DNA from 3 places in the Rhizobium sp. rho-13.1 genome. Region 1 is predicted to be linked to each of the others. Evidence: riboswitches for the same ligand, from Rfam matches in the RefSeq annotation. Region 1 holds a riboswitch; each other region holds the start of a gene.
What was found. Region 1 has a riboswitch for cobalamin ahead of cobU (bifunctional adenosylcobinamide kinase/adenosylcobinamide-phosphate guanylyltransferase). Riboswitches for the same ligand answer to the same signal wherever they lie in the genome.
Positions count from the first base shown of each region.

Region 1 (10,562 bases):
GTCCGACATGCCCTCGACGGCGTGCTTGCTGGCTGCATAGTAGCCGGAGCCGGGAAAGCCGACGAGACCGGCAACCGAGGTGATGTTGATGATATGGCCCCGGCGGCGCTTGCGCATGCCCGGCAATACGGCCCGGGTCATGGCGAAGAGGCCGAAGACGTTGGCATCGAACTGGGCGCGGATGGCGTCGTCGTCGCCCTCTTCGATCGATGCCTGGTAGCCGTAACCGGCATTGTTGACCAGCACGTCGATCTGGCCGAAGCGTTCTTCGGCGGCCCTTACGGCGGCAGCGATCTGCTCCTTGTCGGTGACGTCGAGGTCCAGCGCTAGGGCACTGTCTTCGTGACCCGTGACGAGATCGGCGACACGCTCCTTGCCACGGGCGGTGACGACGGCGCGCCAGCCGCGTTCGAGTACCAATGTCGCGAGTTCGCGGCCGAAGCCGGTCGAGCAGCCGGTGATGAACCAGACGGGCGTGGAGGAGGTTGCCATGTTTGCTTTCAGTGCTTGTGCCGGCGGCGCCACTTGGCACGGTACCGGACGTTATGGTGCATCTGAGTTAGAGCGTGGTGCGTACGCGTCAATACTGAAATTGATTGCGGGCTCAGAGTTCGCCTGACTCCTCTCGCCGGCGCCGGTCGAGCTCTTCCGAATAGCGCCGCAGGGTATGGCTTTCCGACAGCTGGCCGATGACCTTTCGCTCGATCAGATTGTTGACCACAGCCAGTGCTTCGCTTTCGGTCTTGTCGAAGATCGCGGCCGCCTGCTTTGCATTCATCTGCGGCTGCAGGAAGTCGTTCTTGTAGCGGATGAAATCGCCAAGGCCGCGATCGCCATCGTCCTGGTCGACGGGGCTGGCGTATATTTCCGGCACCAGCACCATGCCGGCATATTTCTCCGCATCGTCCAGCAGCACGACCCGCTGGGTCGAGCCGATCGGGAAATCATGGCGGAAGTCGGCGATGCTGATGTTGACGTTGGCGCTGCGCACATCGGGGCGCATCATACGGGCGACCGTCAGGTTGCGGATCCAGCCGACATCGTGGGCGCTGCGGATGCTCTCGCCGCGGAGGTGAAAGCGCCAGGTGGCAAAGGAGTAGCCGAAGGTGGTGCGAACGACGAGCGACGAGGTTATGACGGCGGCAAGCACCAGCGCGGTGATCGGAAAGTCGCCCGTTATTTCCAGCGCCAGGAAGGTCATCGTCAGCGGGCCGCCGATGACTGCCACGGCCAGCGAACTCATGCCGACCACGGCATAGATGACCGGCGTCAGCGTCGCGTGATCGAAGTAGGGCGCGGAGTAGGCGAAGATCTTGCCGAGCAGGGCGCCCATGAACAGCGAGGCGAAGAACAGGCCGCCACGGAAGCCGGAGCCTATCGAAACCGCCGAGGCCAGCGACTTCAGCAGCAGGATGCCGATCAAGGCCGGGATGGCGATATCCCGGCCGAGATTGAGATGCAGCGCTCCGTGGCCGGCCGACAGCACCTGCGGCGAGATCAGGGCGAGCATGCCGACGACGATGCCACCGAGTGCCGGGCGGACATACTGGGGGATGGCGCTCTTGCGGGCCAGCTCCTCGATGAAGGAGACGCCCTGCATGAGCAGGATGCCGCAACCGGCGCAGACTGCGCCGAGAAGCAGGGCCGGAATGTAGTCGGCCGGCACGACGCTGCCGAAATCGCCGATATCGATCATCACGTCGCTGCCGGCGAGCAGGCGTGCGACCAGCGTTGCGACGAGGGCGGAAACGACGACCGGGGTCAGGGTGACAATGGTGTAGCTGCCGATGATCAGCTCAAAGGCATAGAAGGCGCCGGTGAGGGGGGCGCTGAAGGCTGCGGCGATGGCACCGGCCGCACCGCAGCCGACAAGAGTGCGAAGGTCGCCCCGGCGCAGCTGCAGTTTCAGTCCGAGTTTCGAGGCGATGCCGGCGGCGATCTGCGTGTAGCCGGCCTCCAGCCCGACGGATGCGCCGAAACCGTTGGATATGAGGTTCTGAATGGAGACCAGAATGCTGTCGGTCAGCGACAGCCGGCCGCCGTGAAGCGCGTTGGCCTCGATCGGGTCGATCATCGGCTTTTTGCGGGTCTTGGAGAGGATGAACAGCATCAGCCCCAGCAGCACGCCGCCGGCAATCGGCGCCAGCAGCAACAACAGCTTGTTGTCGATCACCGCGCTGCTCAGCCTGCCGTCATCGCCGATACCGTAGATCAGCATGTGCATCTGGCGAGAGATCAGGCTCATGGCCGTCACCGCCAGCCCGGACGTCACGCCGACCAATGCGCCGGCAATGACGAGGCCGACTTCGCTCTGTCGCAGGATCGCGCGCATCCGCCCGGCTTCGAAAAGCGACCGGAGGGTGCGAAAGCGGGGCGCATGGAATCGTTGAAGCATGGCGTTACGCATGAAAGAGAGGCGGTTGTTTAAAGCAGGACGTCTTTACACTGGCAATTGCGACAAAAAGACCGCCGCCGGGAATGATTTCAGCGCCGTTTCAACACATATATGGCAGAAACCGAATTCGTCGATCAGTTGACTTGCATAAGGCGAAGGCCTAATCCTGAACGCATAACGGAAGGTTCCCGCGCCGTGAAAACGGTATGGGATCAAAAGGGAATGTGACCGGGCGGACCCATACAGGGCGCTCCTATCGCAGCCGACCCCGCGACTGTAGAACGGTCAGGGTCTTTCGTCCGGTGTTCCGGGACGACGGGTGATGTTCTGCAATGGTGCAGGCGGGCCTTAAGTCGAAGGCATCGGAAAAGCCACTGGCGTGGCATCATGATTTACCGGGGTGGGACGCCTCTTCATCTACGAATCGTCCGCCTTTTCATGATGACCTGCCGGGAAGGCGAGAAAGACCCGTGATCTCCGGTCGGAACGATATCCGTCGTTCCGACCGGAGATTGCAACCGTGAGCCAGGAGACCTGCCATCCGTGCCGGGCGAAAAGCCCACCCTTTGGGACGTCGTCCCGCTGCCAGCACGGAGGTTGTCATGGCTGAACGTTTGCTTTTGCGCGTCATTGCGGCGCGCTTGCCTGATCCGAACTGTTGCACGCTTGCAGCTTCGCGCAGAACCGCGTGAGGATCGGAACGACCTGATGTCATCCCCAACATTCGGAACGGCCCTCGTGCTTGGCGGCGCGCGCTCCGGCAAGTCGTCTTTTGCCGAGGCGCTCGTTACCGGCTCCGGCCTCGACCGCCATTACGTCGCCACCGGTCGAGCCTGGGATGCCGAGATGGCGGAGCGCATCCGCCAACACCGCGTCGATCGCGGCGAGGGCTGGACGACGCATGAGGAGCCGCTCGATCTTGTCGGCACACTCGGTGCCATCGACGCGCCCGGCCGCGCTGTTCTTGTCGATTGCCTGACGCTGTGGGTCACCAACCTGATGATGGAAGAGCGCGACATGGCTGCTGCCTTCGCCTCACTCTGCAAATTCCTGCCGGGCGCAAAGGCGCGCCTGGTGTTCGTCTCCAACGAGGTCGGTCTCGGCATCGTGCCGGAAAACCGCATGGCGCGGGATTTTCGCGACCATGCCGGCCGTCTCCACCAAATGATCGCGGCTGAGGCCACCGACGTCTATTTCGTCGCCGCCGGACTGCCGCTGAAAATGAAAGGCTGATCCATTGCAACAGAAAATTCCCGCCACCGTCATCACCGGCTTCCTCGGGGCTGGCAAGACGACGATGATCCGCAACCTGCTGCAGAATGCCGGCGGCAAGCGCATCGCCCTCATCATCAACGAGTTCGGCGATCTCGGCGTCGACGGCGACGTGCTGAAGGATTGCGGCGCTGAGAACTGCTCTGCCGACGATATCATCGAGCTCACCAACGGCTGCATCTGCTGCACGGTCGCCGATGACTTCATCCCGACGATGACCCAGTTGCTTGCCCGCAACCCGCGGCCCGACCACATCGTCATCGAGACATCCGGCCTGGCGTTGCCGCAGCCGCTGGTGGCAGCATTCAACTGGCCGGATATCCGCACGCACGTGACGGTCGATGGCGTGATCACCGTTGTCGACAGCGTTGCCGTCGCTGCCGGCCGGTTTGCCGACGACCACGACGCCGTCAATGCGGCGCGGGCGGAAGATGCCTCGCTCGACCATGACAACCCGATCGAGGAACTGTTCGAGGACCAGTTGACCTGCGCCGACCTCATCGTGCTCAACAAGACCGACCTGCTGGACGCCGCCGGCATTGCAGCCGTTCGGGCCGAAGTCCTGTCGCGCACCGAGCGCAAGCCCCCGATGATCGAGGCCCGCAACGGCGAGGTTTCGGCAGCCGTGCTGCTGGGGCTCGGCATCGGCACGGAGGCCGATGTCGGCAACCGGCTGTCCCACCATGAGATCGAGCATGCCGACGGTACGCCGCACGACCATGACGAGTTCGACAGTTTCGTTGTCGACCTCGGGCCCATCGCCGAGCCGGTCACGTTTATCGAGCGGCTGAAGACAGTCATCGGCCATCACGACGTACTGCGTCTCAAGGGTTTCGTCGATGTGCCGGGCAAGCCGATGCGACTGCAGCTGCAGGCCGTTGGCAGCCGTGTCGACCATTATTTTGACCGCGCCTGGACGCCGGGCGAAGTCCGCGCGACGCGTCTGGTGGTGATCGGGCTGCACGATATGGACCAGGCGGCGGTACGCAGTGCGATCGAGGCGCTTGTTTGATGGTATTTGCCGCGGCTTACCCCTCTCTGTCACTGCGTGACATCTCCCCCACAAGGGGGGAGATCGGGAAGCTGCGGCTGATCTTTTCCTGTCCAACTGAGCGTTTTACAGGCGTTGAATTTCGTTTGAGCATGGAGGCTCCCGCAACCGATCTCCCCCCTTGTGGGGGAGACGTCCGACAGGACAGAGGGGGGCGCCGCCCCGTGCTCGAACCCGCCCATCGGGGAGGTGCCGCATGCATCTTCTCCTAGCCCAGAAGGGCTCGATATCCGATGGCGACGAGGCGATCGACCTCGGTCAGTCGCCGGGCGATATCCTGTTCCTGTCGGCAGCCGATACCGAGCTTGCCGCTATCGCTGCGGCTTATGCCCACAATGACGGCACCCGTTCGCTGCGTCTGGCAAGCCTGCTCAGCATGAAACATCCGATGTCGGTCGACACCTATGTCGAGCGGACGGCGCGACATGCGAAGATGATCATCGTCCGGGCGCTCGGTGGCGCGAGCTATTTTCAATATGCCCTGGAAGCGCTGCATGCAGTGGCGACACGGCAGGGGGCTAAGATCGCGGTCATACCGGGCGATTCCAAGCCGGATCCGGGCGTCATGCCGTTCTCCAACATCGCGCTCGACGATCTCAATGCGCTGTGGTCCTATCTGATCGAGGGTGGCGACGATAACGCGCGGGCGTTTCTGGCCTATGCGTCGGCGATGCTGTCCGGAGCCGAAAAGCCGCAGCCGGCGAGCCCGCTTGCCAAGGCCGGCATCTGGTGGCCGGGGCAGGGTGTTGTCGATGTTGATGCGTGGGAGGTGGCCTCTGAGGTTGCGACGTTACCCCCCTCTGTCGGCCGGGCCGACATCTCCCCCACAAGGGAGGAGAATAACCGGGAGCAACGGCCTATTGTCGCAATCAGCTTTTACAGGGCTCTCGTTCAGAGCGGCGAGACGCGGCCGGTCGAGGCAATGATATCGGCGCTGGTGGAGGCCGGTGTGCGGCCGCTGCCGGTGTTCGCCTATAGTCTCAAGGACCCGGCATCCAAGTCCATCATCGCCGACATTTTTGGCGCCGCGTTGCCGGATGTGGTCATCAACACCACGGGCTTTGCGATCTCCGCCCCCGGCGCAGACCGCAAGCCGACGGTGCTGGAGGCGAGCGACGCCGTCGTGCTGCAGGCGATCTTCTCCGCGTCTTCCAAGGAGGCCTGGACCGCCTCGGCGCAGGGTCTTTCGGCGCGCGATCTCGGCATGAACGTGGCGCTGCCCGAGGTCGATGGCCGCGTGCTGTCGCGCGCCGTATCGTTCAAGGCGGCAGCCCGTTACGACGAGCGGGTGGAGGCCAATATCGTCGGCAGCGAGCCGTCGATCAACCGCATGCGCTATACTGCATCACTCGCTGCCAACTGGGCGCGGCTGCGCCGGACGCCGCCGGGTGAGCGCCGCGTGGCGCTGGTGATGGCCAACTATCCGAACCGCGACGGCAGGCTCGGCAACGGTGTCGGGCTGGACACGCCGGCCGGCACGGTGGAAGTCATGCGGGCGATGGCGGCGAACGGTTATCCGGTGGCCGATATCCCGGCCGATGGCGACGCGCTGATCACCCATCTCATGCAGGGGCCGACCAACTCCGGCCGCGACGGGAAGGTGATCCGCGAAACGCTTTCGATGAGTCGTTACAAGACCTTCTTTGCGTCTCTTCCGGTTCAGATTCAGGATGAGGTGACGGCGCGCTGGGGTGGGCCCGAGGGCGACACCTATGTCGTCGATGGCGCATTCGCCCTGTCCTTTGCCCGCTTCGGCGAAATGCTGGTCGGCATCCAGCCGGCACGCGGCTACAACATCGATCCGAAGGAGAGCTACCACTCGCCGGATCTCGTGCCGCCGCATGGCTATCTCGCCTTCTATGCCTTCCTGCGCCAGGAATTCGGTGCCCATGCCGTCATCCACATGGGCAAGCACGGCAATCTCGAATGGTTGCCGGGCAAGGCGCTGGCGCTGTCGGAGACCTGCTATCCCGAAGCCATCCTAGGGCCGATGCCGCATCTCTATCCGTTCATCGTCAACGATCCCGGCGAGGGCACGCAGGCCAAGCGCCGCACCAGTGCCGTGATCATCGACCACCTGACGCCGCCGCTGACGCGCGCCGAAAGCTACGGTCCCCTGAAGGACCTCGAAGCGCTGGTAGACGAATATTACGAAGCCTCCGGCGTCGATCCGCGCCGCATCCTGCTGCTGCGCAAGCAGATCCTCGATCTCGTCACCGATATCGGCCTCGACCAGGATGCCGGCATTGCCAAGGGCGAGAGCGAGGAGAGTGCGCTGCAGAAGCTCGATGCCTATCTCTGCGACCTGAAGGAAATGCAGATCCGCGACGGGCTGCACGTCTTCGGCGTGTCGCCGCAGGGACGGCTGCTGACTGACCTGACGGTAGCGCTGGCCCGTGTGCCGCGCGGTTTGGGCGAGGGCGGCGACCAGAGCCTGCAGCGGGCGATTGCTGCGGATGCGGGGCTGGCGGCGTTTGTGTGTGACGCTCCACCCCCCTCTGTCGGGTCTGCTGACATCTCCCCTACAAGGGGGGAGATTGGTATGCCGCGCCGTGGTCACAAAAATGCACCTGCGGAGCTTGCTGCAAAAGCGGACTTCAGTGTGGAGATTGCCGCCGCCCCATCGATCTCCCCCCTTGTGGGGGAGATGTCCGACAGGACAGAGGGGGGTAAACCTCCGCAACCCAAAACCTTCGACCCGCTGGACTGCGGGATGGCCGATGCCTGGGCAGGCCAGCGCCCGAAAATCCTCGTCGATGTATCCGGCGACCCATGGCGCACCAACGGCGATACCGTGGAGCGCATCGAATTGCTGGCCACCCGGTTGGTCGATGGCACCAGCCTCTGCCCGCCGGATTGGTCGCAGACGCAGGCCGTGCTTGCCGAAATTGAGTCCCGCCTGAAACCCTCGATCCAGGCCTGTGGACCGGCCGAGATCGACGGGCTGCTGGCCGGTCTCGACGGCCGCTTCGTGCCTCCGGGACCGTCGGGCGCGCCGACGCGCGGCCGGCCGGACGTGCTGCCGACGGGCCGCAATTTTTATTCCGTCGACAGCCGCGCGGTGCCGACGCCTGCGGCCTATCAGCTTGGCAAGGCCTCGGCCGAACTGCTGGTCCGGCGCTATGTCCAGGATCACGGGGAATGGCCGGTCTCGATCGGCCTGACGGCCTGGGGCACGTCGAATATGCGCACCGGCGGCGACGATATTGCCCAGGCGATGGCGCTGATTGGCGTCAAGCCCCTGTGGGATATGGCGTCTCGGCGGGTCACCGGCTACGAGATCATACCGCCGGCCATGCTTGGTCGTCCTAGGGTGGATGTGACGCTGCGGATTTCCGGCTTCTTCAGGGATGCCTTTCCCGAGCAGATCGCGCTGTTCGACAAGGCCGTCCGGGCTGTCGGCGCGCTGGATGAAGACCCTGAGGACAATGCAATCGCAGCCCGCATGCAGGGAGAAACCGCACGCCTGATGGCCGAGGGGCTGGATGCGGCTGCAGCAGCAAAACGGGCCGGCTATCGTGTCTTCGGCTCCAAGCCGGGCGCCTACGGTGCTGGCCTGCAGGCGCTGATCGACGAAAAGGGCTGGGAGAAGCGCGCCGATCTCGCCGAGGCCTATCTGGTCTGGGGCAGCTACGCCTATGGCGCCGGTGAAGATGGCAAAGCCGAGCGCGGTGTCTTCGAAGAGCGGCTGGCATCGATTCAGGCCGTCGTGCAGAACCAGGACAACCGCGAGCATGACCTGCTCGACAGCGACGATTACTACCAGTTCGAGGGCGGCATGGCGGCCGCGGCCGAGCAACTGGGCGGCGCCCGGCCGCCTATCTATCACAACGACCATTCGCGGCCCGAAAAGCCGGTGATCCGCTCGCTTGAGGAAGAGATCGGCCGGGTGGTGCGCGGCCGCGTCGTCAATCCGAAATGGATCTCCGGCGTCATGCGCCACGGTTACAAGGGGGCTGCCGAGATCGCTGCGACCGTTGATTTCCTGTTCGCCTTTTCGGCAACGACAGGCGCCGTCCGCGATCACCACTTCGAGGCGGTCTACCAGGCCTTCGTAACAGACGCCCGCGTCGCCGATTTCATGACGGAGAAGAACCCCGCTGCCTTCGCTGACATGAAGGAGCGGCTTCTGGAGGCGATTGATCGCCAGCTGTGGACACCGCGCAGCAACTCGGCGCGGTTCGCGCTGATGGAAACAGGCGAAGAGGCGCTGGCATGATAGTCGTTGTAGAGAGTAGGACCAGTTTTCTGCAGACGCCGAAAACAATTAGCGAGCCGCAAATCGGTTTCCATTTCCGGCCGGGCGGCCCGCTGGCACAGAAGCCCGAGATTTCAGGACGACAGCCATGAGCGAAGACACAACCGACGGCGTGACCGCGCCGGAGCAAAAGCCCGACGATAGCCGCCACGCCGAGAAGATGGCGAAGAAGAAGGCGGCGCGTGACAAGATCATGGCGACGAAGAGCGGCGACAAGGGGCTGATCATCGTCCACACCGGCAAGGGCAAGGGCAAGTCCTCGGCCGCTTTCGGGATGATCTTTCGGCATATTGCCCACGGCAAGCGCTCCGCCGTCGTGCAGTTCATCAAGGGCGCGATGTGGACGGGCGAGCGGGACCTGATCGAGAAGCATTTCTCGGATATATGCGCCTTCCACACCATGGGCGAGGGGTTTACCTGGGAGACGCAGGACCGCGCCCGCGACGTAGCGGCGGCTGGAGCTGCGTGGGAGAAGGCCAAGGAGCTTATCCGCGACGAGCGCAACTCGATGGTGCTGCTCGACGAGATCAACATTGCGCTGCGCTACGATTATCTCGATCTGGCAGAGGTCATCGAGTTTCTGAAAACGGAAAAGCCCTATATGACGCATGTCGTGCTGACGGGCCGCAATGCCAAGGAAGAGTTGTTCGAGATCGCCGACCTGGTGACCGAGATGGAGCTGATCAAGCATCCGTTCCGCTCCGGTATCAAGGGGCAGGCCGGAGTGGAATATTGATGACGCAGAGCTGGGTTTTCTGGGCGATCCTATCGGCCGCCTTCGCGGCGCTGACCGCGATCTTCGCCAAGATCGGCATCTCCGGCGTCAATTCGGACCTCGCGACGCTGATCCGCACCATGGTGATCATCGTCATCCTCGCCGCCATCGTTACTGCCACCGGCCAATGGCAGGCGCCGTCGACAATTTCTGCCAAGACCTGGCTGTTCCTCGGCCTGTCCGGCCTTGCTACCGGCGGCTCGTGGATCGCTTATTTCCGGGCCCTGAAGCTCGGCGATGCAGCCCGCGTCGCGCCTATCGACAAGCTGTCGATCGTACTGGTCGCCATCTTCGGCGTCGTCTTCCTCGGTGAAAAGCTTGGAATGGTCAACTGGCTCGGCGTTGCGCTGATTGCCAGCGGTGCGCTGCTGCTGGCGCTGTTCTGATCGGTGTCCCCTGCAGCCCTTAGTAGCCGAGCCAAAGCCTGACGGGATTGTTCGGATCGGCCAGCAGTTTAATAGCGAAGGCGATGCAGACGACGACCAGAAGCGGCTTGATGACTTTCGCACCGATACGCATAGCAAGCCGCGAGCCGACCTGGGCGCCCAGAAACTGGCCGATGCCCATCAGGATGCCGATCTTCCAGAGGATGGCGCCCGAAAACAGGAAGACCACAAGCGCCCCGAAATTCGAGCCGAAGTTCAGAAGCTTTGTATGGGCGGTCGCCTTCAACAGGCCGAAACCGGCGAGGCTGACGAAGCCGAGCATGAAGAACGAGCCGGTGCCGGGGCCGAAAGCGCCGTCGTAGAAGCCGACCAGCGGCACGACGGTCAGGCCGAACATCAGCGCCGTCATCCGCCTGTGGGTCTCG
Region 1 covers NZ_SCFL01000001.1:701,476-712,037, reverse strand. The annotation lists gene EQW76_RS03680 (oxidoreductase) at 1-492, opposite strand, end outside; gene EQW76_RS03675 (chloride channel protein) at 605-2,395, opposite strand; cobalamin riboswitch at 2,561-2,952, shown strand; gene cobU (bifunctional adenosylcobinamide kinase/adenosylcobinamide-phosphate guanylyltransferase) at 3,104-3,628, shown strand; gene cobW (cobalamin biosynthesis protein CobW) at 3,633-4,679, shown strand; gene cobN (cobaltochelatase subunit CobN) at 4,915-8,937, shown strand; gene cobO (cob(I)yrinic acid a,c-diamide adenosyltransferase) at 9,065-9,712, shown strand; gene EQW76_RS03650 (EamA family transporter) at 9,712-10,137, shown strand; gene EQW76_RS03645 (TSUP family transporter) at 10,157-10,562, opposite strand, start outside.

Region 2 (10,562 bases), 150 kb from region 1:
ATAATCAGACTCGTGTTTCAGGAAGATGACATCATATCCAATTCGAGCGCGAAGATGGCGTAGCTTACCCCGCCGCGCATCGGCAAAATCTTGCCGCCATGCCACAATTCCGTACTGTGCACCCCCGAGGATTGTTGTATGCAGTGACGTGAAATCGTTAGACGAATGGTAATGGAGAAGCGTGATGGACCCGCAGGATGCATCGAAGGCACAGAAGAACATGACCAGCGGTGACCTCGACGAACAGGCGCTTTTCTTCCATCGCTATCCTCGTCCGGGCAAGCTGGAGATACAGGCGACGAAGCCGCTCGGCAACCAGCGCGACCTAGCGCTCGCCTATTCGCCGGGCGTCGCCGCTCCCTGTCTCGCCATCCGCGACAACCCTGAAATGGCTGCCGAATATACCTCGCGCGCCAATCTCGTGGCCGTCATATCCAACGGCACGGCCGTGCTTGGCCTCGGCAATATCGGTCCGCTGGCCTCAAAGCCGGTGATGGAAGGCAAGGCCGTCCTGTTCAAGAAGTTCGCCGGCATCGATGTCTTCGACATCGAGATCGAGGCACCGACCGTCGACGAGATGGTCTCGACGATCTCGGCACTGGAGCCGACCTTCGGCGGCATCAATCTCGAGGACATCAAGGCGCCCGAATGCTTCGACGTCGAGCGCCGGCTGCGCGAGATGATGAAGATCCCGGTCTTCCACGACGACCAGCACGGCACTGCGATCATCGTCGCCGCCGCCATACTGAACGGCCTGGAGCTGGCCGGCAAGACGATCGAGAACGTCAAGATCGTCGCATCCGGTGCAGGCGCTGCCGCACTCGCCTGTCTCAACCTTTTGGTCATTCTGGGCGCCAAGCGCGAAAACATCTGGGTCCACGATATCGAGGGCCTGGTCTACACCGACCGCAACGTGCTGATGGACGAGTGGAAGTCGGTCTATGCCCAGCCGAGCGACAAGCGGACGCTGGCCGAATCGATCGGCGGCGCCGATGTGTTCCTCGGCCTGTCGGCCGCCGGCGTGCTGAAGCCGGAACTGCTGGTACAGATGGCCGAAAAGCCGCTGATCATGGCGCTTGCCAATCCCAACCCCGAAATCATGCCGGAACTCGCCCGCGCCGCCCGGCCCGACGCGATGATCTGCACCGGGCGCTCGGATTTCCCGAACCAGGTCAACAACGTCCTCTGCTTCCCCTACATCTTCCGCGGCGCGCTGGATTGCGGCGCGACGACGATCAACGAGGAAATGAAGATGGCGGCAGTGCGCGCCATCGCAGCCCTTGCCCGCGAGGCACCGTCGGATGTTGCCGCCCGCGCCTATACCGGCGAGACCCCGATCTTCGGCCCGGAATACCTGATCCCTTCGCCCTTCGATCCCCGCCTGATCCTGCGCATCGCCCCGGCCGTCGCCAAGGCTGCGGAAGAGAGCGGTGTGGCGCTTCGCCCGATCACCGATTTCGATGCCTATCTCGACACGCTCAACCGCTTCGTCTTCCGCTCCGGCTTCGTCATGAAGCCGATCTTTGCAGCTGCCAAGCTCGCTCAGCCGAAGCGCGTCGTGTTTTCCGAAGGCGAAGACGAACGCGTGCTGCGCGCCGCACAGGTGCTGCTCGAGGAAAACACGGCCGTGCCGATCCTCATCGGCCGCCCCAGCGTCATCGAGACCCGCCTGAAGCGCTATGGCCTCAAAATCCGCCCGCATACCGACTTCGAAGTCATCAACCCGGAAGACGATCCGCGCTTCCGCGATTACGCCGACCTCTATTTCTCGCTGGTCGGCCGCAGCGGCGTCATCCCGGAGGCAGCCCGTACCATCGTGCGCACCAACACCACCGTCATCGGCGCACTGGCGCTGAAGCGTGGCGACGCCGATGCACTGATCTGCGGCCTCGAAGGCCGCTACGAGCGGCACCTACGCGTTGTCCGCCAGATTATCGGCAAGCGTAACAATGTCCGCGACTTCTCTGCCATGAGCCTGCTCATCTCGCAGCGCGGCAACACGTTCTATACCGACACCTACGTTAACTTTAATCCGACGGCCGAAGAGATTGCCGAATCGACAGTGCTGGCAGCGGAGGAAATCCGCCGCTTCGGGATCACGCCACGCGCCGCCCTTGTCTCGCATTCGAACTTCGGCTCGCGCGAATCGGAGAGCGCCACGAAGATGCGCAATGCCCTGCGGCTCATCCGGCTTGCAGCCCCCGATCTAGAGGTCGATGGCGAAATGCACGGCGACAGCGCGATTTCCGAGCATTTGCGCCGCCGCGTCATGCCGGATAGCACGCTGACCGACGAAGCCAACCTGCTGGTGTTCCCGAACCTCGATGCGGCCAACATCACGCTTGGCGTTGTCAAGGAGATGATTGACGGGCTGCATGTCGGCCCGATCCTGCTCGGAACGGCCCTGCCGGCCCATATCCTGTCGCCCTCGGTCACCTCCCGTGGCGTCGTCAACATGGCAGCCGTGGCCGTGGTCGAGGCATCGCAGCCCGGCTGATACTGACGGGACCGCCGGGCATCATCCCGGCGGTCGACCACCTGCTGCCGAGCGCAGGGCTGGCGCAAGTCAGTCGGCGCCATATATCTTGCGCGTGACAATGGATGAATTTTCGCCTTCGCCCGAGCTGAGGCGGAAACCATCCGAACGGAGCAGGCCAAAAGCGTGATAGTGGGCTGGAAACATTCATTTTGGGCGCTTGCCGCATCCTTGGCGATGGCAGCGCCACTGGCTGCCCAGACGAACGCAATCTGCGACGACCTGCGCGGCCAGATGGCCAATCTCAGCGAAACTGTCGGCACCAACCGCCAGCTCCGGCAATACCGCACCGCCATCGCCCAGCAGATATCCGAGTTGCGCCAAGTCGAGAACGACCTTGAGGAAAACGAGTGCTCGTCCGGCAGCATGGTGATCATAAACGGTGACGACGGCGGCACCTGCGCGCGGATCGAGGATACCCTGCAGCGCATGCAGCAGAACCTGCAGGATCTCGTCGCCAAGCGCGACCAGATCCAGCGCGGCGACGTTTCGGAAGGACCCACCCGCAACCAGCTTTCCGCAGCGCTGCGCGCCAACGGCTGCGAAGATCAGGATAGCGGCGATACCATCATCACCAACCGCCCGCCCCCGCAGGCAGGCATCGAGCCCAGCTACCCCGCAACCCCGGGGGCAACCACGCTGGACAGCAGTGGCGGCCCCTCCGGCAGCGAACCCGCACCGCAATCGCCGGTCCAGAGCTACGCCTTCGGTCAATCCTATGGCGGCGGAAATGTCCGCACGGTCTGTGTGCGCACCTGCGATGGCGGCTTCTTCCCGATGACCCAGAATGCAGCGCCCGGCGATTTCCAGCGGGATGGCGAAACCTGCGCGAGGATGTGCCCGGGCGTGAAGACCGAGTTGTTCTTCCACCGTCTGCCGGATCAGGAAACATCGGCGATGGTCTCCGCCTCGTCGGGCACCCCCTACAGCGCCATGCCCTACGCCTTCGCCTTCCGCAAACGGCCGCCGAATGAAAAGACCAGCTGCACCTGCAATCTGCCGGCCTATTACGAGGAAATGCGAAGGCAGAACGCGCTGACCAAGCCGCCAACCGCAGGCACGCAGCAAGGCTCGATTACGACGATCATCCCAAAAGCGTCGCCACCGGCCGTGCCGACGGCACCCGCAAAGGGCGATGCGCCGCCGGTGGAACGGCCCTACGATCCGTCCGCCGGCAATGTCCGTCAGGTCGGCCCGGCGTTCCTACAGCCCGACCAGCGCAAGCTAGACCTCACCCGTCCGGCCGTACCCGGCGAGCAGCCCCAGCAATAGGCCTCAGCCCTGCGGCTGGCCCCAGCCATTCTCGAACACTAGATCCTCCAGCGGCAATCGCTGCCGCCAGCCTTTGACGGCGAGTTCCGGTTCGCCATAGAGCTCGTCTACGAATCCCAGGCAGAGCCAGGCAATGATCTCGATCCGCTCCGGGATACCAAGCAACGCCCGGATATCGGCGTCGTGAAAAATGCTGACCCAGCCGACCCCGACACCCTCCGCTCGCGCCGCAAGCCAGAGGTTCTGCACGGCGCAGACCGTCGAATAGGCATCCATGCGCGGATTGTGGGTGCGGCCGAGCACGACGGGCCCGGCACGATCCGGATCGCAGGTGATGCAGATGCTGAGTGGCGCCTTGCGGATGCCCTCGAGCTTCAGCGACCGGTAACTCTCCCGACGGGCGCCCTCGAACTGCAACGCAGCCTCGCCATTGGCGCGCTCGAAGGCTTCGAAGGCCTTCTCACGGATGGCGGGGTCGCGCACGAGAATGAAATTCCAGGGCTGCATGAAGCCGACAGAAGGCGCGTGATGGGCAGCGCCCAGCAGCCTTGCGATCAGGTCGTCCGGCAGCGGTTGCGGCAGGAACTGGTCCCGCACGTCACGCCGCGTTTCGATCGCGTGGTAGATGGCGTCGCGCTCGGCGACGGAAAAAGCGTGTGCGCGGACGAGATCGTCCCTGCAATCAGGTCGCATCGTTTATATCCCCAACAATGCCAACCGCCCGCCGTCCTCGCGGGATCAGTCTATCTTATCAGGCCGGTCTTCTGGCTCGGCTTCATCTGGCGATGCTGCCTTCCCGGTCGAAACCAGTGGCATATCGGATAACTGACCGTTCCCTGTGCATCGCCATCCGCCTTACAGCGTTGGGCACGCGCCGGATTTGCACCGGCTTCCCGATTCTCCCGCCTGGGCGGGCACCTGATGAAGGAGATATGCGCGATCCGGCTGGCGATGGCAAGCGGATCGCAGGCGAGCTCAGCGCTCCGGTTCATACCTGACAAAGGCGAACTCCTCGCCATCGGGTGACCAACTCGGTACGTTGATTGTCCCCTGGCCCCCGAACAGCTCGAACAACGTCGTTATGTTGCCGCCATCCATGTCCATCAGCCGCAGGCGGACGTCGAGATCGCGCGGATGATCGAAGACGTCGCCGTCGTAGGAGAGCAGCACCACCTTGTCGCTCTTCGGCGACGGATGGGGAAACCAGTTGCCGAACTCGTCGTCGGTCACCTGCTGCAGGTCGCGACCGTCAGGCCGGATACGCCAGATCTGCATACGGCCGGTCCGGCTGGAGTTGAAATAGATCCACGCACCATCGGCCGACCAGTCCGGCCCGTCGTTGCGACCCTCGCCATGGGTCAACCGCGTCTCCTCGCCGCCCTCGACCGATATCGTGTAGATGTCGAAGAGATCGCCGCGAATGCCGCAGTAGCTGACATGCTTTCCGTCCGGCGACCAGCCGTGCCAGTAGGATGGGAGGTTTGTGGTCACCTGCCTGGGGAGACCGCCTTCCGCAGGCACGAGATAGATGCAGGACTTGCCGTACTGGACCTTGTCGCAGAGCGCGATCAGCGTACCGTCGGGCGAGATGCCATGGTCGTTGTTGCAACGGCTGGCAAAGCCTGTGTCGACGCGCTCGACAGTGGCGAGCCCGTCGAGCGACAGGCGGTAGAGAAGCCCGTCATCGTTGACGAGCAGGTAGCGTCCGTCTGGCGCAAAGTTCGGCGCCTCGACGAGACGATCGGTCTGCCAGACGACCCGGCTCCGACCTGTTGCAATGTTGAAGATTTCGACCGAACTGCGCATGTCTCACCCATCCTCGAAGCCGCCGCCTAAAAGCAAACGGCGACCGGGGAGGTTTTAACGGCTCGCCCACCCGACATCAACTGGCTCGACTGGACGCGATTGCGTGAGGCATCGCCATTCCCATGTTTTGCCGTTGCAATTCATCGTGGCAACCGAATACTGCCGCTAACCAGTATCGGAGTCACGCATGCCCAATCTCCCGAACTTCTTTCACACCCACTTCGATAAATCGTCGGACGATCTCGGCGTCATCGAAAAGCGGGTGCTGAAGCGAGCCCGCGAACGCAAGATCATCTCGACGGATGTCAACGCTGCCTTTTCCGCAAATGCCTCCGTCGGGGAACGGCTCGCAGACGGGATCGCCCGCGTCGGCGGATCATGGGCGTTCATCGTCTCCTTCCTGTTGTTCCTGGTCGCCTGGACGGTGCTCAACACCATCCTGCTCTCGTCACGCGCCTTCGATCCCTACCCGTTCATCTTCCTCAACCTGATCCTCTCGATGATCGCAGCCATCCAGGCGCCGATCATCATGATGTCGCAGAACCGCCAGACCGAACGCGACCGCTTCGAGGCTGCCAAGGACTATGAAGTCAACCTCAAGGCCGAACTGGAAGTCCTGTCGCTGCACGAGAAGATCGACCTGCAGGTGTTGACCGAACTGTCCGCCCTCAGGGAGGAAGTGGGCCGCATTACGAGGCTGCTGGAGGCAAAGGCCTAGCGTCGGCGGGACTGCCCCTTGCGGACGATGGCTAGTCGGATTTCGGGAACTGGGGCAGACCGTCGTGGAGGCTATAGAAGCCTGCCTTGTCGGCGCAATAGATGTGATGGCCCATTTTCAGCGCGTTGGGATCATCGAACAGGCCGGCCATGATCGAGATCTGTTCGGCATCGTCGGCGACCCAGAACAGCGCTGAGCCGCAGGTCTTGCAGAACCCGCGGCTGGCAGCGGGACTGGAGCGATACCAGCTGACATTCTCACCGCCCTCGACCGTAAGGTGGTCGGTCGCCACGTTGGTGGCGGCGAAGTAGAGTCCGGTCTGCTTGCGGCATTGCGAGCAGTGACACCCGACCACATCCCTGAGCGGACCTGTCGTCCGTATTTTCACGGCGCCGCAGAGGCAAGATCCGGTATGGTCGTCCTTCATAGCGCCTTCCCGATCCTTGTCGTTATGTATCATCCTGATGGTGCGGCATGCAGCTGTCAACTTCAGATTTCATGACTGCAGCATCAGCCACGCTGATAGCAGACCCTTTGCTGAATGCTCCCGGCAAGCCCTCGTCGAAAGGCAGTTAAAAGGGCGTTAAGCCATCTTCGCCCCCCGTCGTTCCCCTGGACGCACCAAAAAGCCAGATCTGACGGCCAAAGGTGCGATTTCGGGACAATCTAATGTGACACGCACCATTCATGCGTGCGTGTGGCTCAAAAATATACCCGCCAAAAAATTGCATAGGTAACCTAATATTAGGATATCGCAATTCAAAATTGAACCAGCAGGATTGGGAAGGTTGTCGCAACCGAAGAGGAGACGGAGACGATGATTATGAGCAGATTTCGCCGTTGCGAACGTGGTACTGCAGCCCTCGAATTTGCGATCATCTTTCCGGTGTTCATTCTCGTGCTGATGACGTTGATCGCCTACGGCATCTATCTCAGCGCCGCCCATTCCGTTCAGCAGATCGCGGCCAATGCAGCCCGGACCGCCATCGCCGGCGTCACCGAGGCCGAGCGTGAGCAACTGGTCAACACCTACATAACCACCTCCACCCTTAACGATGCCATTCTGAACCCGGCCAAATTCACAGTCACGGTGCAGCCGGATCCGGCCAACGCCAACCAGTTCACGGTCAAGTTGTCCTACGACGCCCAGGACCTGCCGATCTGGAACCTCTACAGCTTCGCCATGCCAAGCAAGACGATTGTACGCACCGCTACGATCCGCATGGGAGGCATCTGATGCCGATCGGAACCATCCTGCGGCGCTGGACCCTAAGCGAGCAAGGCAACGTCGCAATCCTGGCTGCCATCACCGCACCCCTCATTCTCTACTGCATGAGCCTGGGTCTCGATTACGGCATGCTGACGCTGCAGCAGCGCCGCCTGCAGCAGACGGCCGACCTGTCCGCAATTGTCGCGGCATCGGACGTAAACAATGCCCAGGCCAATATTCTCAACTACTTCAGCACCAATAACCTGAATATGGCTGTCCAGACGGCAAGCGGCTACGTCTCGAACACCGGAACGTCGCCTCTTGGAGACGCCGTGAGTGCGGCAAAGTTCGACGGTATCGCAACGATAACGCTCGGCACCTACGTCGCTGATCCGACGATTGCCCTCGGCAGCCGCTTCGTGCCGGGCGCCACGCCATACGACGCCGTCAAGGTGAAAATCCAGCAGACCGGTGGACTGATTTTTGCCGCGAGTTTCGCAACCCCGCCAACTTTGGAGGCCGTCGGCACTGCCTCAACAGAGAAGATTGCGGCATTTTCGATCGGCTCGGGGCTGGCAAGCGTAAACAACGGACTTCTGAATGCCGTCCTGGGTGGCTTGCTCGGGACCAGTCTTTCCCTCAGCGCCATGGATTACAACGCGCTGCTATCCACCAAGGTGAACGCCCTCTCGGTCACCGACAAGCTGGCGACCAACCTCAACCTCACCGCCGGCAGCTATGCCGACACACTGGCGGCGGACGTCAAGTTCGGCGACGTGCTCAATGCCATCGGCGGTCAGGCCGGTCTCAACTCGGCCACCCGGAAAGCCATTCAATCCGTACAGACGGCGGCAAACAGTGCCCAGCTCCGGCTCAAGCTCGCCGATATATTGTCGCTCGGGCCTGTCGCCCAAAGACCCACCGGCAGCGGCTCGCAAATCAGCCTCGCTGCCAACGTCATGGATCTGGTCACGGCCGCCGCCCTCGCCGCCAATGGCAGCAAGCAGGTTTCCGTCAATCTCGGCGGCACCATACCAGGCCTCACCACGGTGCAGATGACGATGGCCATCGGCGAACCGCCGCAAAGCACACCATCCCTGGCCGTTGGCGCCGTCGGCACGGTGGTGCGCACCTCCCAGACCCGTATCAAGCTATCCATAGCGATCGACGCACTGGCGGCGCTGGCTGGCACCAAAGTGCAGCTGCCGCTTTACGTGCAGCTGGCCAATGCGACGGGAAAGCTTTCGGCCATCACCTGCCTCGGCAACGGCGCGCAGAACGCCAATGTCTCCGTCAGTACCATACCTGGCGTCGCCGATCTCTACATCGGCAACGTCGACACCACACAGTTTTCCAATTTCGCGACCGGCCCGGACGTGACAGCTGCAACCTTGGTCAACGTGCTGGGCCTGATCACCGCCACGGCCAGCGCCCACGTCGCCATTACAAATATGACAAAGACGACGCTCACCTTCACGCCGGCAGACATCGCTGCCGGGGTGAAAAAGACTGCCTCCACCACGGACACACTGACCTCCGCGATCTCGTCCCTCTTCGCCAACACCAACTATTCGATCAATATCCTGGGCCTCACCCTCGTCACCAAGGCCGTCTTTCAGCAAGCGCTGGCCATGACGCTTTCGAGCATCAGCACGCCGCTCAACGATCTGCTCAGCAACGTGCTGCTTCTGGCCGGCGTCAAGGTCGGCCAGGCCGACGTCACGGTAACAGACGTCCGCTGCCAGCAGCCCGTACTCGTCCAATAGACGACGTCCCAAAACAAAACGGGCCGGTCTTTCGACCGGCCCGTTTTCGATGTGATGTTGAGACTGCTCAGCCGTTGGCGACAAGTCGCTTTTCGTCGCGACCGCCCTTCATGCGCTCTGCCAGCAGGAAGGCGAGCTCCAGCGCCTGGTCGGCGTTGAGGCGTGGATCGCAATGGGTGTGGTAGCGATCCTGAAGGTCGTCGGCCGTGACGGCGCGGGCACCGCCAGTGCATTCGGTGACGTCCTTGCCGGTCATCTCGATGTGGATGCCGCCCGGATGCGTGCCTTCGGCGCGGTGGATCTGGAAGAAGCTTTCTACTTCCGACAGGATGCGCTCGAAAGGCCGTGTCTTGTAGTTGTTGAGCGTTATCGTGTTGCCATGCATCGGATCGCAGGACCAGACGACCTTGCGGCCCTCGCGCTCGACGGCGCGCACCAGCTTCGGCAGATTGTCGGCGACCTTGTCGTGGCCGAAGCGGCAGATCAGCGTCAGGCGCCCGGCCTCGTTGGCAGGGTTGAGCACGTCGATCAATTCCAGCAGGTTGTCGGCTGTCAGCGACGGACCGCATTTCAGCCCGATCGGGTTCTTGATGCCACGGAAATACTCGACATGGGCGTGGTCGAGCTGGCGCGTGCGGTCGCCGATCCACAGCATGTGGCCAGACGTCGCATACCAGTCGCCCGAGGTCGAGTCGACACGGGTCATCGCTTCCTCATAGCCCAGCAGCAATGCTTCGTGGCTGGTGAAGAAATCGGTTTCGCGAAGGCTCGGATTGTTCTCTGCCGAGATACCGATGGCCTTCATGAATTCCATGGTTTCGCTGATCCGGTCGGCCAGCTTGCGGTAGCGCTCGCCCTGCGGGCTGTCCTTGACGAATCCGAGCATCCATTGATGAACGTTTTCGAGGTTGGCATAGCCACCCATCGCGAAGGCGCGCAGCAGGTTCAGCGTCGCGGCGGACTGGCGGTAGGCCATGATCTGCCGTTCCGGATCGGGAATGCGGGCCTTTTCGGTGAACTCGATGCCGTTGACGATGTCGCCGCGATAGGCCGGCAGCGTCACGTCGCCCTGCGTCTCGACATTCGACGAGCGCGGCTTGGCGAATTGCCCGGCGATGCGACCGACCTTGACGACAGGCAGCTGGGCGCCGAACGTCAGCACCACTGCCATTTCGAGAAAGGCGCGGAAGAAATCACGGATGTTGTCGGCGCCATGTTCGGCAAAACTCTCGGCACAGTCTCCGCCCTGCAGCA
Region 2 covers NZ_SCFL01000001.1:548,609-559,170, forward strand. The annotation lists gene EQW76_RS02880 (NADP-dependent malic enzyme) at 185-2,497, shown strand; gene EQW76_RS02885 (DUF2865 domain-containing protein) at 2,714-3,808, shown strand; gene bluB (5,6-dimethylbenzimidazole synthase) at 3,812-4,501, opposite strand; cobalamin riboswitch at 4,545-4,745, opposite strand; gene EQW76_RS02895 (TolB family protein) at 4,784-5,614, opposite strand; gene EQW76_RS02900 (DUF1003 domain-containing protein) at 5,802-6,332, shown strand; gene EQW76_RS02905 (GFA family protein) at 6,364-6,759, opposite strand; gene EQW76_RS02910 (TadE/TadG family type IV pilus assembly protein) at 7,156-7,569, shown strand; gene EQW76_RS02915 (pilus assembly protein TadG-related protein) at 7,569-9,308, shown strand; gene EQW76_RS02920 (3-deoxy-7-phosphoheptulonate synthase class II) at 9,376-10,562, opposite strand, start outside.
Region 2: it holds a riboswitch for cobalamin, as region 1 does, so the genes downstream of both, bluB (5,6-dimethylbenzimidazole synthase) here and cobU (bifunctional adenosylcobinamide kinase/adenosylcobinamide-phosphate guanylyltransferase) in region 1, are expected to answer to the same signal.

Region 3 (10,562 bases), on a different contig from region 1:
GCGACCGTCAACTCCCGGTAGCGCAAAGTCACTGCTTCAGCGCGCAGTCTGGCCGTCGTCATTTGCGTCCCTCGCTGACTAGCACCCATATGAAATACAGGCCGCCGATATTAAACGTCATCACGCCGACCGGCAGCTGGAGGCCGAGCGCGTGCTGGGCTGCCCAATCCGAGGCGACGAGCAATACCCCGCCCATTAGCGCCGATGGTACCAGCGCAACCCCGGCCGACCTGGTCACGCGCCGCGCAAGCTGCGGCGCTGCTAGCGCGATGAAGGCGATGGGGCCTGCCGCGGCCGTTGCCACCGCGATCAGGGCCACGCCGATGACGGCCAGCGCCAGCCGGACGCGATCCGGCGACACACCAGACGAAAGCGCCGCCTCGTCGCCGAGTTCGAGCTGACGGAGCGGCCTTGCCAGGGCAAGGGCGATAGGGACGAGCACTGCCAGCGCCACCGATACCGCCAGCAGGCGATCAAGGCCGAGGCCGTTCAGCGAGCCCGCCGCCCAAATGGCAGCCGACATCGCGACCTGCAGGTCTGCCTTGCGGATCATCCAGACATTGGCGGCAGACAGCATGGCGGCGATGGCGACGCCGACGACGATCAGCCGAAATCCGTCGATACCCCCTCGGTAGGTCAGCATGTAGACTGCGATCGCCGTTGCCAGACCGCCGATCAGTGCGCCCGTGGCTGTCCCTAAATAGCCCTCCGACAACAGCAGCATCGCCACCAGCGCGCCGGTGTGGGCGCCGGCAGAAAAGCCGATGATATCCGGCGAACCGAGCGGATTACGCGTCAGCGACTGGAAAATAGCACCGCTGATGCCGAGCGCGGCGCCGATCAGCAGCGCAAGCAGGGCGCGGGGCAGGCGCCATTCGAGAACGATCATCTCCTGCATCTGGTCGCCCCGCCCCGAAAGGGTCCGCGCGACATCCGACATTGAAACCGCATAGTCGCCGGAAACCAGCGACAGCAGCACGAGCATGAGGCAGACAGCCAGCATGAAGGCGCAGGCGATAACACTCCGGCTGCGCAACCGCAGCGAAAGCCGCCCACGGGGCGAGCGCAGAACGATGACGCCTGGATCCGCCGCCCGCGTCACAGCCCGCGCACTTTCTGCCGCTGCACCAGGAGGATCAGGACGGGCGCGCCGATGAAGGCGGTGACGATGCTGGCTTCCAGTTCACCCGGGAGGAGAAGACGCCCGATAATGTCGGCCGACAGCAGCAGGATCGGGGCAAAGATCATCGTGCCGGCGAAAATCAGCCGCTGATCGGGGCCGAACAGCCAGCGCACGACATGTGGCGTCATCAGGCCGATGAAGCCGATCGGTCCGACCGCCGCCGTGCCACCACCGGCAAGAAGGGTCAAGGACACAGCCGCCAGGATGCGGCTGCGGACAACATGGGTGCCCAGCGCCCGGGCGGTGTCATTGCCGAGCGCTATCGAATTCATCGCCGGTGCGATGAGGCCCGCGATGCCAAGCCCGACGATAATGAACGGCGCCACCGCAGACACCACCGCCATGTCGCGGCCGCCGAGAGCGCCGATCGACCAGAGACGCATGCTGTCGAAGCCGACCGGATCGAGCAGTACGATGGCTGATCCGAGGCCGCCAAGCAACGCATTGATCGCGACGCCTGCAAGCAGCAGCCGGACCGGGGTCGCTCCGGCGCGACTGAGCGAGCCGAGCACATAGACGATCACAGTGACAACGATGGCGCCGAGAAAGGCAAACCAGAGATAGGTGCTCACCGCCTGCAGGCCGAATACGCCGGCAGCAATCGTCACGAAAAAGGCAGCGCCGGCATTGACGCCGAGCAGACCGGGATCGGCGAGCGCATTGCGCGTGATCGCCTGGATGATGGCACCGGACACACCGAAACCCGCTCCGCATAAAAGCCCCAGCAACGTGCGCGGCAAGCGATAGTCCCGGACCGCAATGTGGTCTGGCAGGCGAGCGTCATAGGCCGTCAACGCATCGAAGACGGTGGAGAGAGAAACAGAACGCGCGCCGACGGCCAGGCTGACCAGGCACAGGACCACCAGCAGCAGAAAGCCCGCAACGGCAACTGCCAGCCGTTGCCGTGCTGTATGGTGCTTTCCCGCTGTGGGCTGCGAGGGGACTGTGGCAGACGGCATCACGGGGCAAGTCCGGCACGGACCGCCGAGGCTACCGATGTCCTGGGGTCGCCATCGAGTGCTGCTGCCATATCGGCCTCGAGTGCAGACAGCACGAAGGGCAACGACAGGACGCTGCCGAAAGACAGCGCGGCTGCGACCGTACCGCCCGCAAAGACTTCGCGACCCTCGGCATGGGCCTTCAGGACACGGCGCATCGGCAGGGCGGCGAGATCGGTAGCGGTTTCGGAGGACGATACCCAAAGGACGAGATCAGCTTCGAGAGCGGACAGGTCTTCCGGTGAAAGTTTTTGATAGAAGCTTTTGGACCCATCGAGCAGGCGGCTGGCGGCTGTGCGGGCAAATCCGAGCTCGGTCAGGAAATGGCCGCGCGTGTCCGAGGATGCGAAAAATCCGGTCTCGCTGCCATAGTGATAGGCGGCGACAGCCGTGAGTCCGCCCCAATCCGGATGTCGCAGGCGCGCTGCCGCAAAGTCCTGGCGGGTCTTGGCAACCAGTTCGTCGGCTATGCGATCCTTGCCGACGGCGCGACCGATCAGCCGTGTCATCTCATCCCAAGGCATGCCATAGGCCGGAAACGCCTTCGGCTGCATCAGCACGGGCGCAATGCGGGAAAGCCCGGCGTACTCTGCTTCCGATATGCCTGACCCGATGCCGACGATCAGATCCGGCTGCAAGGTAGCGACGAGTTCCAACCCGACATTGCCCTTGATGACAACGGGGCGGGCGTTCTTCAGAAAAGGCTGCGCCCATGGCCAGACGGCAAATGGCTGGTCGCCGAACCAGTCGCGTATCGCAAGCGGGATGACATCGAGCGCGAGCAGGGGATCCTGGGTGAGGTAGCCCAGCGATACGACACGGGTAGCGGGCTTCGGCAGGACGGTCACGCCGAAGGCATGATCGAATTGCAGCGGCCCGTCGGCAGCGATGGCGGGTGTGTGCATCAGCTCCGGCGCCAAGAGAGCGGTTGCCAGCCCGCACAGCAGGTCGCGACGACGGGTAACGAGAGCCATGACATCCATTCCTGTGTTTTGTGGTTGCGCCGAGAGATCGTCGCGCAGGCGCTACCAGGTGTAGCGCAGGGTCGCCCGCACCGCGCGGCGGTCGCCGTAGTAGGCGGCCAGACTGTAGTCGTCGATGCTGGCCACATATTCCTTGTCGAAGATGTTGGTGGCGTTGACGGCGAGGGCAACGCCGTTCTTGAACTTGTAATTGAAAGCCGCGTCGAAGACCGTTCTTGAGGCAAGCGGCAGCGTGTTGGCATTGTCGCCGAAAGTATTGCCGACAAAGCGGGCGCCCATCCCGACGTTGATGTCACCGATCGCGCCTTTGCCGGGAATGGTATAGTCGGCCCAGAGCGTTGCCATGTGGTTGGGAACGAGTTCCGGCCGATTGCCAATCAGCCCGGTGGTCGCGTCGTCCTTGATCCGCGCGTCCCAGTACGAATAACCGGCAGTCAGGTTCAGCCGGTCGGTGAGCGCGACCTTGCTCTCGAACTCGATGCCCTTCACGTTCACCTTGCCCACCTGGTACTGGTAGGAATAGTCCGACGCCCACTGCGCCACGTTTTTCTGGGTCAGGTCGAACAGCGCCAGGGTAAACAGCGCATCCATACCCTCGGGCCGATATTTTGCACCGATTTCGTACTGTGTGCCCTCCTGAGGCTTGGGCGTGCCGAGGAAGGTCGAGCGGCTGGCTGCCAGTGGCTGGAAGGATTCCGAGTAATTGGCGTAGACCGAGAGCTCGGAGGTCGCCTTGAAGGTAAGCCCGGCGCGCTTGGAGAAATTCGTATCGACCGCGTCGTCGCGGATGCCTGAGCTTTCCGACATCGTGTCGGCGTGATCGTATCGGCCACCCAGCGTCAGGATCCAGCGGTCGTCGATCGTCAGCTGTTCCTGGAGGTATGTGCCGGCCGTTGTCAGCCTTGTCCTGGTGTCCACCGGTGCGCCGAACGAGATGCAGCGTGTGCCGCAATAGACGGGTTTGCTGTCATCGAGCACGCCACCGGCCGTCCCGTCGAGGCGACGTTCGCTATTGCTGTCGCGGCCATAATCGGCGCCCAGCAGTGTGCGGCTTTCGAATGGGCCGTAGGTGCCGTCATATTGGAGCTGGTTGTCGATCTGGAACCGCTTGCTATGGCCATAAATTGCCAATGCAGCGCGGCTCGAAGCAGGATCGGCAGCTCCGAGATAGATCTGCTGATAGGTCATGTCGAGATTGGTGTAGCGGGCATTCTGCCGGAACTCGAAACCGTTGCCGAAATCGTGGCGCAGCTGATAGCCGACATTGCGCTCGATGGTGTCGACCCTGTCGAAATCGGGCTCACCGAGATAGGTCTCGGAATCGATCCCAGACTTGTAGGGAATGGCATGGCCAGGGTTGCCGTCGCGCTTGTTGTAATCCGTCAGGATGGTGACGGAGGTGTCGGCATCCGGCGACCAGGTCAGCGCCGGCGCGACATAGACGCGATCGTCGTTGGTATGGTCGATGCCGGCATTGGCATTCTGCCATTTGCCAGTCATGCGGTAGGTCCAGATGCCATCCTTGTCGAGCGCTCCGCCGAAGTCGGTGCCGGTTTCGACATGTCCGTTCCCAACTGTTGTATAGATCTCGCCGAAGTCTTTGTCCTGCGGCACCTTGGTGAGCGCATTGACGATACCGCCGGGGCCGGAAAGGCCGAACAGCGTGGAGTTGGACCCCTTCAGCACATCGATCCGTTCCATGCCATAGGGCTCGAGGCGGCTGGCGGTAAAGGAGCCGCCGACACGCATCGGCAGCCCGTCACGGAAAGTGCCGTCGGTCGTCTGGTAGAAACCGCGGATCAAAAAGTGGTCGTAGCGGTCGTCGGAGCCGTAGATATCGGTGGAGACGCCGGGCGTGTAGGCCAGCGCCTGGTCGAGGTTGGTGACACCGCGCTCCTTCATTTCCTTTGCAGTGACGACGGAAACCGAGGCCGGCGCGTCGAGAAGCGGGGTGTCGGTCTTGCTGCTGGAGCGGGAACTCTTTGCGACAATCGTCTTGTCAATGGTGCCAGCTCGGTCGCCTTGGCCCGCAATGGTGATCTTGGCGAGCGTGGTTGCTTCCGCGTCGCCTGACTGAGCGAAAACCGGGGTTGCGGCAAGCAGCGTCGAACTCGACAGAAACGCGATCATCAGACGTCCGACGGTCGTCGTAAAGGATGTGCCCACCGGCGATACAGTCGTCCTAGCCTCGCGAAACATCACGGCAGCCCCCTGCAATCAATCTATCAAATACCTGAAAAGTCTACGGAATACCGACCAACGACCATGATCAATAAGTTGACTGGTGAACTCCTGTATTGTTTGTTGACTCCCGATGTCAACTATTGCCTACAAATTTTCCGATCTTTCCACCGGTCTTGCCGAGGCGCGCGCGGCAACCGGAGGATGCGCACGTGAAAACACCAACGCTGACCTGCCGGTCAGCGTCGGTGTCATGGAAGCGGCCTAAAGACGAGGCGGCGACGCGGCATAGTCCGACGTCAGGGCATATGTCTCAGTTACCGAGTGCGTCGCTGCCCGATATCGAATGGTTGGACAGTTCGTAATCCTCGACATGAACGAGGCATCCCTGCGGTTTCAGGAAAACGATGCCGTAGGCGCCCGGTTCATCGACGGAGAGGGAAGTATCTTCCGTATCGAATACCATCGGCTGCTGATGGACCGGGCTCTTGAATACCGAGAAAGGTATACCGCGATGGGAGCCGCCAATCGTACGGTGAACATGGCCGGCGAAGATGTGGCGGACATTGCCGTATTCGGCAAGGATATCGTAAAACTCCTCGCCGTTCCGGAGCTTGATCTTGTCCATCCCGGGAAACCCGGTGTCGAGCGGTGGGTGATGCATGAAGATGTAGACGGGCCGGTCGCCGGCACCAGTGAGGTTCTGCTTCAACCAGGCAAGCCGATTGTCGCACAGCACCCCGGCATGAACGTCCGGCGAGACGTAGGGCGGTCCGCAAAGCGTATCGAGCAAAAGCATGACACCGTTTTCGGTCTCGATCCGCTGCTGGATAAAACCGTGCTCGTCACGCGGGCTTTCGGGATAGGCGGCAATGAAGTTTTCGCGGTTGTCGTGGTTTCCGACCAGCAGGTGGACGGGAATTTCGAGCGTGTCGACCAGTTCGCGCAGTCTCGCATAGGATTGGCGACTGCCGCGGTGCGAGAGGTCACCCGTCATCACCGCAAACTCAGCATCGCGGTGATGCAGGTTGACATGATCTATCCCTCTTGAAAGGCGCTGATAGGGATCGAGGCCGATGATCGTCTCTCCCTCCAGGACCATGTGCAGGTCGGTGAATATAATAATTTTGCTCATGCGCTACTCCTGCCTGCGATTCCCGGAATGCCTTTCGTCGGGCACCTTTCCGGTACGTACATTCCAGACCCTGCACGTCGTTTGCAACAGGTTTGCGTCAGCAGTCTGTTTGTTGGCTAACGCGACAAGACACTTGACTGCCTGCATTTTACCAATAATGTAACGTTATAACATAATATAAAGCAATGATGGATTTCCGACCTGTGCGAGATTTTGCGAGACCCGCCCACCTTGACCGCCGTTGCAGGCCTGTCATAGATGCCATCGACGGTTCCCTTAGGATGACTCCAAGGGGATTAATAGGGAACACGGTGAGGGCCACCCGAATGGGACCAAGACCGTGACTGCCCCCGCAACTGTAAGCGGATTGCTGCTCATCCCAGGGCCTCAGGGCCATGTCACTGCGAAGGTTTCGCGGGAAGACAGATGATCGGCGCATATCCGCAAGTCAGGAGACCTGCCGTCAAGCGCTATCCCATGAACCCGGGCGGGGATGCCCGGAAAGGAACAGATATGTCTCATTTGAATTTTCGCCATAGCCTGGCGCATCTCCGGCTCGATTGGGCTTCCGACAGTTGACGTGGCAACCGCAGCTTGCCTCGCTGCCGCATACCTGCAGCACCAGGGCACTCGCCTTCCCATAAAATCGAGATATTTTTCATGCGTCAGTTTCTGTCCAGCATTACGCTTGCCTGCGGGCTTCTCGGCATGGCCGCCCCCGCATTCGCGGCGACGGTCTATCCGCTGTCCATAACCAATTGCGGTCAACAGGTGACCTTTGCCAGGGCGCCTTCGAAGATAGTGTCCATCGGCCAGGGGATGACGGAAGTTCTCCTGTCTCTCGGCCTTGCCGACAAGATCGTCGGCACGGCGGTCTGGGTGGGTCCCGTGCTTCCTCAATATGCACAGGCCAACAGCAAGATCAAAAGGCTGGCCGACAACGATCCGAGCTTCGAATCCGTCGTCGGACGCCAACCAGACTTGGTGGCTGCGGAATTCGAGTGGCATGTCGGACCGCAGGGTTCCGTCGGTAAGCGGGAGCAATTCTCCGACCTCGGAATAAATACCTATATCTCGCCGGCTGATTGTGTCGCCAAAGTCAATTCCGACGGCGGAGACGGGGTCCGCAAGCAGATGTTCAGCATGGATCTAGTCTATCAGGAGATCGCCCAGCTCTCCGAAGTCTTCGATATCAAGGACCGTGGCGATGCCCTGATCACCGACCTTAGGAAACGCGAGGCCACCGCTGTGGCATCCGTGGAGGGTGCGGCCGCCAAGCACCTGCCGATCGTCTTCTGGTTCTCGAGCAAAGAGGTCAGGGGCGATGCCTTCATAGCCGGCAAGAACGGTGCCCCCGCTTATATGATGAAGGCCCTCGATGCGCGCAACGTCGTGACCACCGAGGAGGAATGGCCGCTTGTCGGCTGGGAAACAATATCCCAGGCGAACCCGGCCGTCATCGTCATCGCCACCATGGATCGCCGCCGCTATGCGGCAGACGATCCCAAGGTGAAGCTGGACTTCCTGCAGAACGATCCCGTCACCAGCGAAATGGACGCCGTCAGGAACAAACGATTTGTGATGATGGATGCGCAGTCCATGAACCCGACGATCCGGACAATCGACGGCATCGAGGTTCTTGCAAATGGCATCAGGTCCTTCGGTCTGGCCCGGTGAGCAACAGCGCAGTCGTAACACGGCGTAGATGGTGGGCGCTTGCAGCGCTCGCCGTTGCCGCCATCGTCGTCCTCGGATTTTCGATCAGCCTTGCCGTTTCCATCGGGGAAATCTCCATCCCGCTGCAGACGACGGCAGAGGCTGTGTCGAACCGCATCTTCGGCACGGGCTTTGCAATCGACCGTATTCACCAAGGCATCGTCTGGGATTACCGTCTCAGCCGGGCACTGGTTGCAGCCAGTGCCGGAGCCTCGCTGGCCCTCTGCGGCGCCGTGCTCCAGGCCCTGCTGCGCAACCCGCTGGCCGAACCCTATGTGCTTGGCATTTCGGCAGGCGCCTCGACAGGGGCAGTTTGCATCACGATCCTCGGGCTCGGCGCAAACGTTCTCGGGCTGTCCGGCGGAGCATTCATCGGGGCCGTCGTCGCCTTTACGCTGGTGGGCATTCTGGCCTCAGGGGCAGGCGGGTCGGGCGAGCGGATCATTCTCTGCGGCGTTGCCGGATCGCAGCTGTTCAATGCCCTGACCTCCTACATCGTCACGACGTCTGCCAATGCAGAGCAGGCGCGCGGCGTGCTGTTCTGGCTGCTCGGTTCGATGAGCGGCGTGCGCTGGCCCGACGTCTATCTCTCCGCACCCGTGACCTTGGCGGGCTTCATTGTTTGCCTCTGCCATGTCAGGGCGCTCGACGCCTTCGTCTTTGGCGCCGACGCGGCGACCTCCCTCGGCATCCCGGTGCGCCGCGTACAGATCGTGCTCCTTGGCACGACCGCCGTCATGACGGCGAGCGTCGTCAGCATGGTCGGCTCGATTGGTTTCGTCGGGCTCGTCATTCCGCACGCCGCGCGCTTCCTGGTCGGGCCGTCGCACGGCCGCCTGCTGCCGGCGACCGCCCTTGGCGGCGCGATCTTCATGGTCGGAGCCGATATTGCTTCGCGCATCATCATCCCCCAGCAGATCCTGCCGATCGGCGTCGTCACGGCTCTCTTTGGAGCGCCCGCTTTTGCCGTCATCCTCTATCGTGTCCGGAGGACCCCATGAGCATATCCGTCGACGACGTCACCTATGCAGCCGGTAACACGCTCATCGTTGACGGCATCAGCCTGGCGATCGAGCAAGGCAAGGTTCTCGGCCTGCTTGGGCCGAACGGATCGGGGAAATCCAGCCTGCTGCGCCTGATCTGCCGGTTGAGGAAAGTCCGCAGCGGCATCATACGACTTGGAGAACATGATGTGGCTAGTCTGTCGCGCAGCGAGATCTCGCGCCGCATAGGCTTCGTTGAGCAGCAATCGACGACCGACACACCACTGACCGTCGCCGACGTCGTCCGCCTCGGTCGCACGCCCCACAGAGGATTGCTCTCCACCTGGAGCAGCGACGACGATGCCGCCGTCGAGATCGCGCTCGCCCGGGTCGACATGCAGGCCCGGGCAGCCCAACTATGGCAGACGCTGTCGGGCGGCGAGCGTCAAAGGGTGCACATTGCCCGCGCGCTGGCGCAGGCTCCGACCGAGCTACTACTCGACGAGCCGACCAACCATCTCGATATCCAGCACCAGCTGGATATCCTGTCACTTGTCGCCAAGCTGGATATCACCTGTATCGTCGCCCTTCACGACCTCAATCTTGCGGCCATGTTCTGCGACAGTCTCGTCGTCCTGCGAGACGGCAAGGTCGTCGCCGCCGGATCACCGGAAGACGTCCTCACCGAACACCTCATTCGCACGGTCTTCGGAGTAAAAGCGCACGTAGAAAAGTCCGCGATCCACGGCCGCTGCCACATCCAGTACCTGCTGGCCTAGGCCTCGGGCGGCGTGGCAAATGTGTGTGGGGGGCCATCACGGCCAATACACTGCGCAACATACGAATGTCGAAGGATAGCGGTAGCCGTGATTGAGCATTTCTGCTGCTTTGCAAGAAAGTCTTGACCTTTGAAGGTTAGGCTACGAGCTGAAAATTGACGAGCGCATATGACCAATATTTCACCACTCATCCTCTCAATTGTTGCACCCTGCTACAACGAGCAGGAGGGGATATCGGAATTCTGCCGTCGCTGCGTAGCGGCGGCTCGATCGGTAGCCGGTGAGGATTTCGAGATTGTTTTGGTCGATGACGGCTCCAGCGACGAAACTTGGAATATAATTGCTGCAATGACAGCACTCGTGCCCCAGATCCTTGGGGTACGCCTGATGCGTAATCATGGCCACCAGCTGGCGGCTACCGCTGGGCTCGCTGCATGCTGCGGCGAGCGTATCCTCTTGATCGATGCAGATCTGCAGGATCCGCCGGAACTGTTGTTGATGATGATGCCGATCATGGATCGTGGCGCCGATGTGGTCTACGGCCAGCGTTGTCAACGTCAGGGCGAAACGTGGTTCAAGCGTGCCTCGGCTTCGCTTTTTTACC
Region 3 covers NZ_SCFL01000015.1:13,877-24,438, reverse strand. The annotation lists gene EQW76_RS23495 (ABC transporter ATP-binding protein) at 1-62, opposite strand, end outside; gene EQW76_RS23490 (iron chelate uptake ABC transporter family permease subunit) at 59-1,102, opposite strand; gene EQW76_RS23485 (iron chelate uptake ABC transporter family permease subunit) at 1,099-2,142, opposite strand; gene EQW76_RS23480 (ABC transporter substrate-binding protein) at 2,142-3,155, opposite strand; gene EQW76_RS23475 (TonB-dependent siderophore receptor) at 3,207-5,363, opposite strand; gene EQW76_RS30180 (hypothetical protein) at 5,479-5,613, shown strand; gene EQW76_RS23470 (phosphodiesterase) at 5,659-6,480, opposite strand; cobalamin riboswitch at 6,732-6,960, shown strand; gene EQW76_RS23465 (ABC transporter substrate-binding protein) at 7,141-8,157, shown strand; gene EQW76_RS23460 (iron ABC transporter permease) at 8,154-9,197, shown strand; gene EQW76_RS23455 (ABC transporter ATP-binding protein) at 9,194-9,958, shown strand; gene EQW76_RS23450 (glycosyltransferase family 2 protein) at 10,127-10,562, shown strand, end outside.
Region 3: it holds a riboswitch for cobalamin, as region 1 does, so the genes downstream of both, EQW76_RS23465 (ABC transporter substrate-binding protein) here and cobU (bifunctional adenosylcobinamide kinase/adenosylcobinamide-phosphate guanylyltransferase) in region 1, are expected to answer to the same signal.